Regions from separate parts of the Bradyrhizobium sp. 4 genome, predicted to be linked through region 3. Evidence: predicted binding sites of a transcription regulator. Region 3 holds the regulator's gene; each other region holds the start of a gene.
The links. The regulator PhoB, encoded in region 3, activates phosphate uptake and scavenging genes when phosphate is short. The targets are predictions, from matches to a motif close to TGTCATNNANCTGTCAT.
Positions count from the first base shown of each region.

Region 1 (2,198 bases), 940 kb from region 3:
CATCAGGCTCGTCAGCAGCTAGTTAAAGTGTGCCGAGGTCTTTCGGTACGTTGCCGAAGCTGCGGAGCAGTTTGGCGTCGCCGAATTCGCCGGTCATGGGATCGCCGCTGCGGCTGAACGCGACCGCGCCGGTGTGGCCGGCGCCGCGCGACATGATCTCGGCGCGCCGTAGCGCGGCCGCCGCGCTCTGGCATTCCTCGGCCGCACCTGCGACCGGCGAGCCGTCCTCGTCGGTCAGGAAAGGTAATGCAACGTAATAGGTGACATCGGACATGGTCGGCTCCGATAGCTGACAGTCAGGCGGCGCTACTCTTGCTGCGCGAGGTCTCCGGAATGCAGCCTGCGGAAACCGCCGCCTGCAATTCCTCCAGCTCGGCCTCCAGATATTCATTGGCCATGATCAGCGCCTTGATGGTGCTGCGCAGATTGCCGTCGCACATCGCGATCGCCTGATCACAGGCTTGTTCATAATGGCCGTTGTCGAGAAGGGCGGCTGCCGACATTTGCGTTTTCCTTGGACGGTTTTCCCGGGGGCGGTGGTGCCAAAATGTTCTTATTTTGTTCCTTTCGAGTCAAGCGGATTCACATGCGGCGGGTCGCCGTGAGCTGTCCTCCTGTGGATCAGGCGATGATGTCGGGCGTGATCTGGTCTTCGATGAACGCGATACGGTCACGCAACAACAGCTTGCGTTTCTTCAACCGCTGTAACCGCAACAGGTCGGGGGCGGGCGATTGATGCAGTGCATCGATCGCCGCATCAAGATCTCGGTGTTCCTGGTGCAACCGGGCGAGCTCGGATTCGAGTTCGCGCGCATCTTCATTGGTCATGTCTGCGGTGGCCGAAAAACCGATAGGCGTGAGATTAAGGCTGTGGATGCCCTGTGGAAACTATCGTCCTTGCGCGCCGTGATCGCAAGCGATCTCAGGCTGTCCCGCGTCGATCTCCCGCGGGATATTTCTGCGGTCGCTCCGACGTTGCGCAAGCGCATTGATATCACGGATTTTTCCCGCGTGGTTCCCTTACTCACGCTTCGTTACATATGAATTTTCAAAAATGACAGTGCGACGACGGATATCCATCGACAGAACGAATCGGTGATGTACACTTCGTCGTCCGGTCGAATCCAAGGTTCACCCCTACCGAGGAGGTTTCGAATGACAATTCAGGCACATCTGGTTGAATTGGAACGGAAGCACAAAACTCTCGAAAACGAATTGCACGAAGCTCTCGTGCACCTTTCAACAGACGACCTGCAAATTGTTGAGTTGAAGCGCCGGAAGTTGATGGTCAAGGACCAGATCGAGCGTCTCAGGCACGGCGACACGCTCCACTAGTAACCCCGTAACAGCGCAGAGTTGATCGCACCCTTCAGGCAGGGATGGGAGCCTTCGCGCTCATCCCTGCTGCAAGGCGCGCAGCGTGCAAGGATTTGCGCGGCTCTAGCTTATTGTCTGGACGCGCTTCTTTACGCGCAACCGGAATCCACTTCGCTTTAAACCACTAGATGTTCGCGAGCTCGGCGACGTGATCCGCGATCGCGAGCGATGACGTCAATCCGGGCGACTCGATGCCGAACAGATTGATCAGGCCTTCGACGCCGTGATCGCGCGGGCCCTGCATCAAGAAATCCTGCGTGGCCACCGCCGGCGGCACGATCTTCGGGCGGATGCCCGAATAGCTCGGCATGAGCGCGCCGTCAGGCAGCGTCGGCCAGTATTTGCGGATCGCCGGGTAGAAGCGCTCGGCGCGTGCCGGGTCGACCTCATAGTCGATCGTCTCGATCCACTCGACGTCGGGGCCGAAACGTGCCTGCCCGGCCATGTCCAGCGTCAGATGCACCCCTAGCCCACCGGGCTCGGGCACCGGATAGATCAGGCGCGAGAACGGTGCCCTGGCATTGCAGCTGAAGTAGTTTCCCTTGGCGAGGTAGGCCGTCGGGATCCGTTCCAGCGGCATGCCCTCGATGTTGCGCGCCACGGGGGTCGCCGAGAGCCCGGCGGCGTTGACGAGGAGGCTGCATTGCAGCGTCATCGGCGCTTCGCCGCCCGCCTCGATCTCGATGACGCCGGCGGTCGCCTTGGCACGGATCAGCGGGGTGTGAAACGCGAAGGCCGCGCCCGCGTCCTCGGCTTCGCCGCGCAGCGAGAGCATGTAGGCGTGGCTGTCGATGATGCCGGTCGACGGCGACAGCAGCGCG
Region 1 covers NZ_CP064686.1:6,377,663-6,379,860, reverse strand. The annotation lists gene IVB45_RS30485 (GGDEF domain-containing protein) at 1-22, shown strand, start outside; gene IVB45_RS30480 (hypothetical protein) at 23-274, opposite strand; gene IVB45_RS30475 (hypothetical protein) at 297-503, opposite strand; gene IVB45_RS30470 (DUF465 domain-containing protein) at 622-828, opposite strand; gene IVB45_RS30465 (DUF465 domain-containing protein) at 1,156-1,335, shown strand; gene IVB45_RS30460 (NAD(P)/FAD-dependent oxidoreductase) at 1,502-2,198, opposite strand, start outside.
Region 1: the regulator PhoB is predicted to act here: its motif matches at 1,055-1,071, upstream of IVB45_RS30465 (DUF465 domain-containing protein).

Region 2 (2,198 bases), 640 kb from region 3:
GATCATCGGCGACCTCGCCCGCGATCCCTCGATCATCGCGCTGAGCATGCCGATCGACTATTGGGACTATCTCGGCTGGAAGGACACATTGGCCGATTCGCGCTTCTCTGCACGGCAGCGTGCCTATTCGCGCATGCGCGGCGACCGCGAAGTCTACACGCCGCAGGTCGTGGTCAACGGCTCCACGCATGTCGTCGGCAGCGATCGCACTGGCATCGAAAGCGCGATCGGCAAAACCGACGCGGGCACTGGTGTGATGAGCGTACCGGTGACGATGTCGCTCGCGGGCAAGCAGATCAACGTCTCGGTGGCCGCGAGCAAGGAGCCGACGGCGTCCCACGGCGAGGTCTGGATCTGCTCGATTGCGAAGTCGGTGCCGATCGCGATCAGCCGCGGTGAAAATCGCGGACAGCAGGTGATCTATCACAACGTGGTGCGCAACCTGCTCAAGGTCGGCGACTGGACCGGCCGTCCGGAAAGCTGGACGGTGCCGATCGAGAACCTCACGCGCGACGGCGTCGACGGTGCTGTGGTCTACGTCCAGGACGGCAGCCGGGAAAAGCCGGGCCCGATGCTGGGCGCGGCGTACACATCGCTGCACTAACGCGCACACTTCGAATATTCCGATTCAAACGCACTCTCAATCCTCATGGTGAGGAGGCGCGTCAGCGCCGTCTCAAACCATGCAGGCCCTGCTGAGGCAGCTCGGCCTCGATCCTTCGAGACGCCGCTTCGCGGCTCCTCAGGATGAGGGGAGGGAGTGTTCTCGCTGATGAGGAAGAAGTCCGTCGAGGCGGAAACATCCCGACACAAACAAAACCGACCCCAAACAAAAAAGGACCAACTCGCGTTGGCCCTCCTTGTCGTGCGAACAGACCCGATCCTGACGGCCCCGGGGGGCTGGGGGCTGAGGAATCCGGAACCGAAAGGACCGGGTCAACGCACACAGGTCTTTTCGCAATGCAGGGCGGCAGTCGCTTGGCGGAAAAGCGGCGACACTATGATTCCTGCTAACGATCCCGTGACGGTTTGCCGCGACAGAGTTCCACCGCTGCGTGTGGGCGGTTTGCTCCGGTCCAACGTCCTTACAGGGCCCCTTGCAGTGGGGAACAGTTGGCGCGATCATGCAACTGTCATGATCCGCGGTTCCGGGGACGGTCTTCGCGGACGCGATCATGCTGATACGACAGGAGGCAGCCTATGAGTCTGTCGGAGGATGCCGATCCGAGCGAACAGCGCGCGGCGGCGCGCCCCGCCGCTTCGAATGCGCAACCGAGCCGCGTAACGTTCAATCGGCTCGAGCTGCACCGTATTCTCAATCTCTACGGCCGGATGGTCGCCGACGGCGAGTGGCGGGACTATGCCATCGACTTCCTCAAGGATCGCGCCGTGTTCTCGGTCTTTCGCCGAGCTTCGGAAGTGCCGATCTATCGCATCGAGAAGGATCCGCGCCTCGCGCGCAAGCAGGGCATGTACAGCGTGATCTCGGCGACGGGCCTGATCCTGCGCCGCGGCCACGAGCTGGAGCGCGTGCTCCTGGTGATCGATCGCAAGCTGGCGGTGGTGTAGCGTTTCGTAGCCCGGATGGAGCGCAGCGCAATCCGGGGCAGTCGTATCCGCGGATGAACCTTTCCCGGATTTCGCTTCGCTCCATCCGGGCTACAAGAGCTGAACCCTACTTCTCCGGCACCGTAGTCGCGCCCTCGCCAAGATCTCGCTGCATCATCACCGTGTCCAGCCAGCGGCCGAATTTCAGCCCGACGCTGGGATGCGTGCCGATCATCCTGAAGCCGCCCTTGGTGTGCACGCCGATCGAGCCGGCATTGGCGGAATCGCCGATCACCGCGATCATCTGGCGGAAGCCGCGCGCCTCGCATTCGACGATCAGCCGCTCCAGCAGGAGCGCTCCGATGCCGCGGCGGTGAAAGGACGGATCGAGATAGATCGAGTTCTCGACCGTGAAGCGGTAGGCCGGCCGTGGCCGGTAGGCGCCGGCATAGGCGTAGCCGGCGACGCGCCCCTCGAGGATGGCGACGAAATAGGGATAGCCGCCGTCGATCAGCGTGCGGTAGCGGCGCGTCATCTCGGCGAGGTCGGGCGGCTCCAGCTCGAATGTCGCCGTGCCCTCGCGGACAGCCTGCTGGTAGATGGCGGTGATGGCGGGCAGGTCGGCCTCAGTGGTGGGCCTGATATCGGGT
Region 2 covers NZ_CP064686.1:162,213-164,410, forward strand. The annotation lists gene IVB45_RS00820 (DUF1223 domain-containing protein) at 1-604, shown strand, start outside; gene IVB45_RS00825 (DUF2794 domain-containing protein) at 1,201-1,569, shown strand; gene IVB45_RS00830 (GNAT family N-acetyltransferase) at 1,676-2,198, opposite strand, start outside.
Region 2: the regulator PhoB is predicted to act here: its motif matches at 1,121-1,137, upstream of IVB45_RS00825 (DUF2794 domain-containing protein).

Region 3 (2,198 bases):
GGCCGGACTTTCGGCCAGCCAGATCGCGGCGGAGCTCGGCAATGTGACCCGCAATGCCGTGATCGGCAAAGTGCACAGGCTCGGCCTTTCGGGCCGCGCCAAGAGCCCTTCATCGGCAGCGCCGCGGCCGCGCAAGGCGCGCCCCGCGCAGCACATGATGCGGGTGAGCCGCCCGATCTCGCGCGGCAACACCGCGCTGGCGCAGGCCTTCGAGGTCGAGGCTGAGCCGGATCCGGTCACCTATGACAACGTGGTGCCGATGAGCCAGCGGCTGTCGCTGCTGGAATTGAACGAGGCGACCTGCCACTGGCCGGTCGGCGATCCCTCGAGCCCGGACTTCTTCTTCTGCGGTGGACGGGCGCTGTCCGGCCTGCCCTATTGCGCCCAGCACTCGCGCGTCGCGTACCAGCCGGCGTCGGATCGGCGCCGCGCACCGGTGAAGCCGGGCCCGCGGTAATTACGGCAAGTCGTCGCGCGAAGAAGGTTCAATTTCCGTGTCGTCCCGGCCTAGTGCGCAATTGCGCACGGGGGCCGGGACCCATACTCGGAGCGCGCGGTTGTTGCGCGAAAGAGGTCACTCCGAGTCTTCGCCAAACCACGTTCGGTGGTTATGGGTCGCGGATCAGCGCTCGCTTCGCTCGCTTGTCCGGGACGACGTCGAAGAATTCGGGGACAGCTTGCCAAGAAACAAAGCTGCAACCCTACACCTGCTCCGCCTTCGCAAACCGATCATCCAGCGCGTAACCGGCCCCGCGGACGGTGCGGATCGGGTCCTGCTCGCGGCCGAGATTGAGCAGCTTGCGCAGGCGGCCGATATGCACGTCGACGGTGCGCTCGTCGATATAGATGTCGCGGCCCCAGACGCTGTCGAGCAGTTGCTCGCGCGAGAACACCCGTCCCGGGTGCTCCAGGAAGAACTCCAGCAGGCGATATTCGGTCGGACCGAGATCGATCGGCCGGCCCGAGCGCGCCACGCGGCGCTTGTCGCGGTCGAGTTCGATGTCGCCAAAAGCAAGGACGGTGGCGAGCCGCTCGGGGCTTGCGCGCCGCAGCAGGCCTTTCACGCGCGCCAGCAGCTCCGGCACCGAGAACGGCTTGACGATGTAATCGTCGGCGCCGGTCGCAAGACCCCGCACCCGCTCGCTCTCCTCGCCGCGCGCGGTGAGCATGATGATCGGGAGCTGCTTGGTCTCGGGACGGGTGCGAAGCCGCCGGCATAATTCGATGCCTGACAGGCCCGGCAGCATCCAGTCGAGCACGATCAGATCGGGGATGTGCTCCTTGAGGCGGGTGTCGGCGTCGTCGCCGCGCATCACCGTCTCGACGTCATAGCCGTCGCCTTCGAGGTTGTAGCGGAGAAGCTCGGTCAGGGCTTCCTCGTCCTCAACCACCATAATGCGTGCGCCCATCGGGTCGTCGCTCCCTTAAGTCTTCAGGTGTTCGGTACCGTGTTGGCGAAGGTCGTCATGTCGCCCTTCGGTCGCTTGTCGGTGATCGCCTGACCCTCGATCATGTAGAACACGGTCTCGGCGATGTTGGTGGCGTGGTCGCCGATCCGCTCGATGTTCTTGGCGCAGAACATCAGGTGAATACAGAACGAGATGTTGCGCGGATCCTCCATCATGTAGGTGAGGAGCTCGCGGAACAGCGAGGTGCAGATGGCGTCGACTTCCTCGTCACCCTTCCACACCGCCATCGCCGCCGGCAAATCATGCGCGGCATAAGCGTCCAGCACCGACTTGACCTGCTGCTGCACGAGGTCGGTCATGTGCTCGAGGCCGCGGAACAGCTTGAGCGGATGGAAGTCCGTCTCCAGCGCCGCGACGCGCTTGCCCATGTTCTTGGCGAGGTCGCCGATGCGCTCGAGATCGGTCGCGACGCGCATGGCGCCGACGATCTCGCGCAGATCGACCGCCATTGGCTGGCGCCGGGCGATGGTGAGCACCGCGCGTTCCTCGATGCGCTTCTGCAGCGCGTCGAGCTCGGTGTCGATGGCGACGACGCGCTGGCCGAGCGGGACGTCGCGGCGGATCAATGCGTCGACGGACTCTACGATCATGCGTTCGGCGATGCCACCCATCTCGGCGACCAGGCGAGTGAGTTCCTGGAGGTCGGTGTCGAAGGCCTTTGCGGTATGTTCAGAACCCATGTCGCGTCTCCTAGCCGAACCGGCCGGTGATGTAATCCTGCGTGCGCCG
Region 3 covers NZ_CP064686.1:7,315,153-7,317,350, forward strand. The annotation lists gene IVB45_RS35110 (GcrA family cell cycle regulator) at 1-457, shown strand, start outside; gene phoB (phosphate regulon transcriptional regulator PhoB) at 702-1,409, opposite strand; gene phoU (phosphate signaling complex protein PhoU) at 1,433-2,149, opposite strand; gene pstB (phosphate ABC transporter ATP-binding protein PstB) at 2,160-2,198, opposite strand, start outside.

Region 4 (2,198 bases), 3.9 Mb from region 3:
CGCAGCACGCGGGTCGAGACGATGGTCGCGATCGAATTGGCGGCGTCGTGCAGGCCGTTCAGGAAGTCGAACAGCAGCGCGACGGCGATCAGTCCGACCAGGACGGGAAGACCCAACGCAACATCCACGGCGCGGTCCCCTGCCCTAAACTTGCTCGATGACGATGCTGTTGATCTCGTTCGCGACGTCGTCGAAGCGGTCGGCGACCTTCTCGAGATGGTCGTAGATCTCCGCGCCGACGATGAAATCCATCGCGTTGCCGTTGCGATGCTTGAGGAACAGTTCCTTCAGCCCGATATCATGGAGATCGTCGACGCGGCCTTCCAGCTTGCCCAGCTCTTCCGTGATCGCGGTCAGCATGGCCACGTTCTGGCCGATCTTCTGCATCAACGGCAGCGCACGGCCGACCAGATTGGCGCATTCGATCAGAAGCCCGCCGATCTCCCGCATGGGCGGCTCGAAGCTGCGGACCTCGAACAGCATCACGGCCTTGGCGGTCTGCTGCATCTGGTCGATGGCGTCGTCCATCGAGGTGATCAGGTTCTTGATGTCGCCACGGTCGAACGGGGTGATGAAGGTCCGGCGCACCGCCGTCAGCACCTCACGGGTGATGTTGTCGGCATCGTTCTCGAACTGGTTGACGCGCTGGCAATAGACCGGCGTCTCCTCACCCCCGTTGAGCATGCTCTGGAGCGCGATCGAGCCCTGGATCACGGTCTGGGCGTGGCGGTCGAACAGGTCGAAGAACCGTTCTTCCTTGGGCAGGAAAGCGCGAAACAATCGCATCATGGGAGAGAGACTACCGGTTCGGTTGGATAATGGCCTGGCCCGAGCGGGCCGTCATGAAACTGTCATAGACCATTTTCGATCCACGCGCGTGCCACCTCACGCCCGTGGAGCCGGATCATCCACCGCTTTCGCGCGTCAGCCTATCTTCTATTATATCAATGACTTACAGCGACCGCCGGAAGTAATGCGCGATTTCGCCGATGACGCCGCGGCGGAAGGTGAGCACGCAGATCACGAAGATCGAGCCCTGGATCACGGTCACCCACTGGCCGAACCCCGCCAGATATTGCTGCATGGCGATGATCACGAAGGCACCGACCACGGGACCGAACACGGTTCCGAGTCCGCCGACCAGCGTCATCAGCACGACTTCGCCCGACATCGACCAGTGCACGTCGGTGAGCGAGGCGTTTTGCGCCACGAAGACTTTCAACGCACCGGCAAAGCCGGCCAGCGTGCCCGACAGGACGAAAGCCAGGAACTTGTACTGATCGGTGCGGTAACCCAGCGAGATCGCGCGCGGCTCGTTCTCGCGGATCGCCTTGAGGACTTCGCCGAACGGCGAGTTGATGATGCGGAAGATCAGCAGGAAGCCGGCGAGGAAGCCGACCAGAACCACGTAGTAGAGCACGGTCGGCTTGGTCAGATCGAAGACGCCGAACATGCGGCCCTGCGGAATACCCTGGATGCCGTCTTCACCATGGGTGAACGGGGCCTGGAGGTAGATGAAGTACAGAAGCTGCGACAGCGCCAGCGTGATCATCGAGAAATAGATGCCCTGGCGGCGGATCGAGATATAGCCCGTGATGAGCGAGAGCACGAAGGCACCGGCGACGCCGACGAGGATGCCGAGCTCCGGCGGCAACGCCCACACCTTCAGCGCATGCGCGCTGCAATAGCCGGCCGTGCCCAGGAACATCGCATGGCCGAAGGACAGCAAACCGCCATAGCCGATCAGCAGGTTAAAGGCGCAGGCGAGCAGCGCGAAGCACAGCGCCTGCATCACGAAGAACGGGTAGACCCCCGTGAATGGCACCGAAGCCAGCAGCAACGCCATCACCACGAAGACGATCATCTCGTCGCGGATCGCGCGCGGGGTTACCGGCAGCGTGTCGTCCGTCAAGGCTGTCATGTCAGGCCGCCCTTCCCGTCAATCCCGTTGGCTTCACCAAGAGCACCAGCACCATCAGCACGAACACGACGGTGTTGGAGGCCTCGGGGTAGAAATATTTGGTCAGGCCCTCGATCACACCGAGCGCGAAGCCGGTGATGATGGAGCCCATGATCGATCCCATGCCGCCGATCACCACCACCGCGAACACCACGATGATGAGGTCGGCGCCCATCAGCGGTCGCACCTGGTTGATTGGCGCCGACAGCACGCCGGCGAGCGCGGCAAGGCCGACACC
Region 4 covers NZ_CP064686.1:3,422,472-3,424,669, reverse strand. The annotation lists gene IVB45_RS15710 (inorganic phosphate transporter) at 1-128, opposite strand, end outside; gene IVB45_RS15705 (DUF47 domain-containing protein) at 145-789, opposite strand; gene IVB45_RS15700 (branched-chain amino acid ABC transporter permease) at 953-1,921, opposite strand; gene IVB45_RS15695 (branched-chain amino acid ABC transporter permease) at 1,923-2,198, opposite strand, start outside.
Region 4: the regulator PhoB is predicted to act here: its motif matches at 839-855, upstream of IVB45_RS15705 (DUF47 domain-containing protein).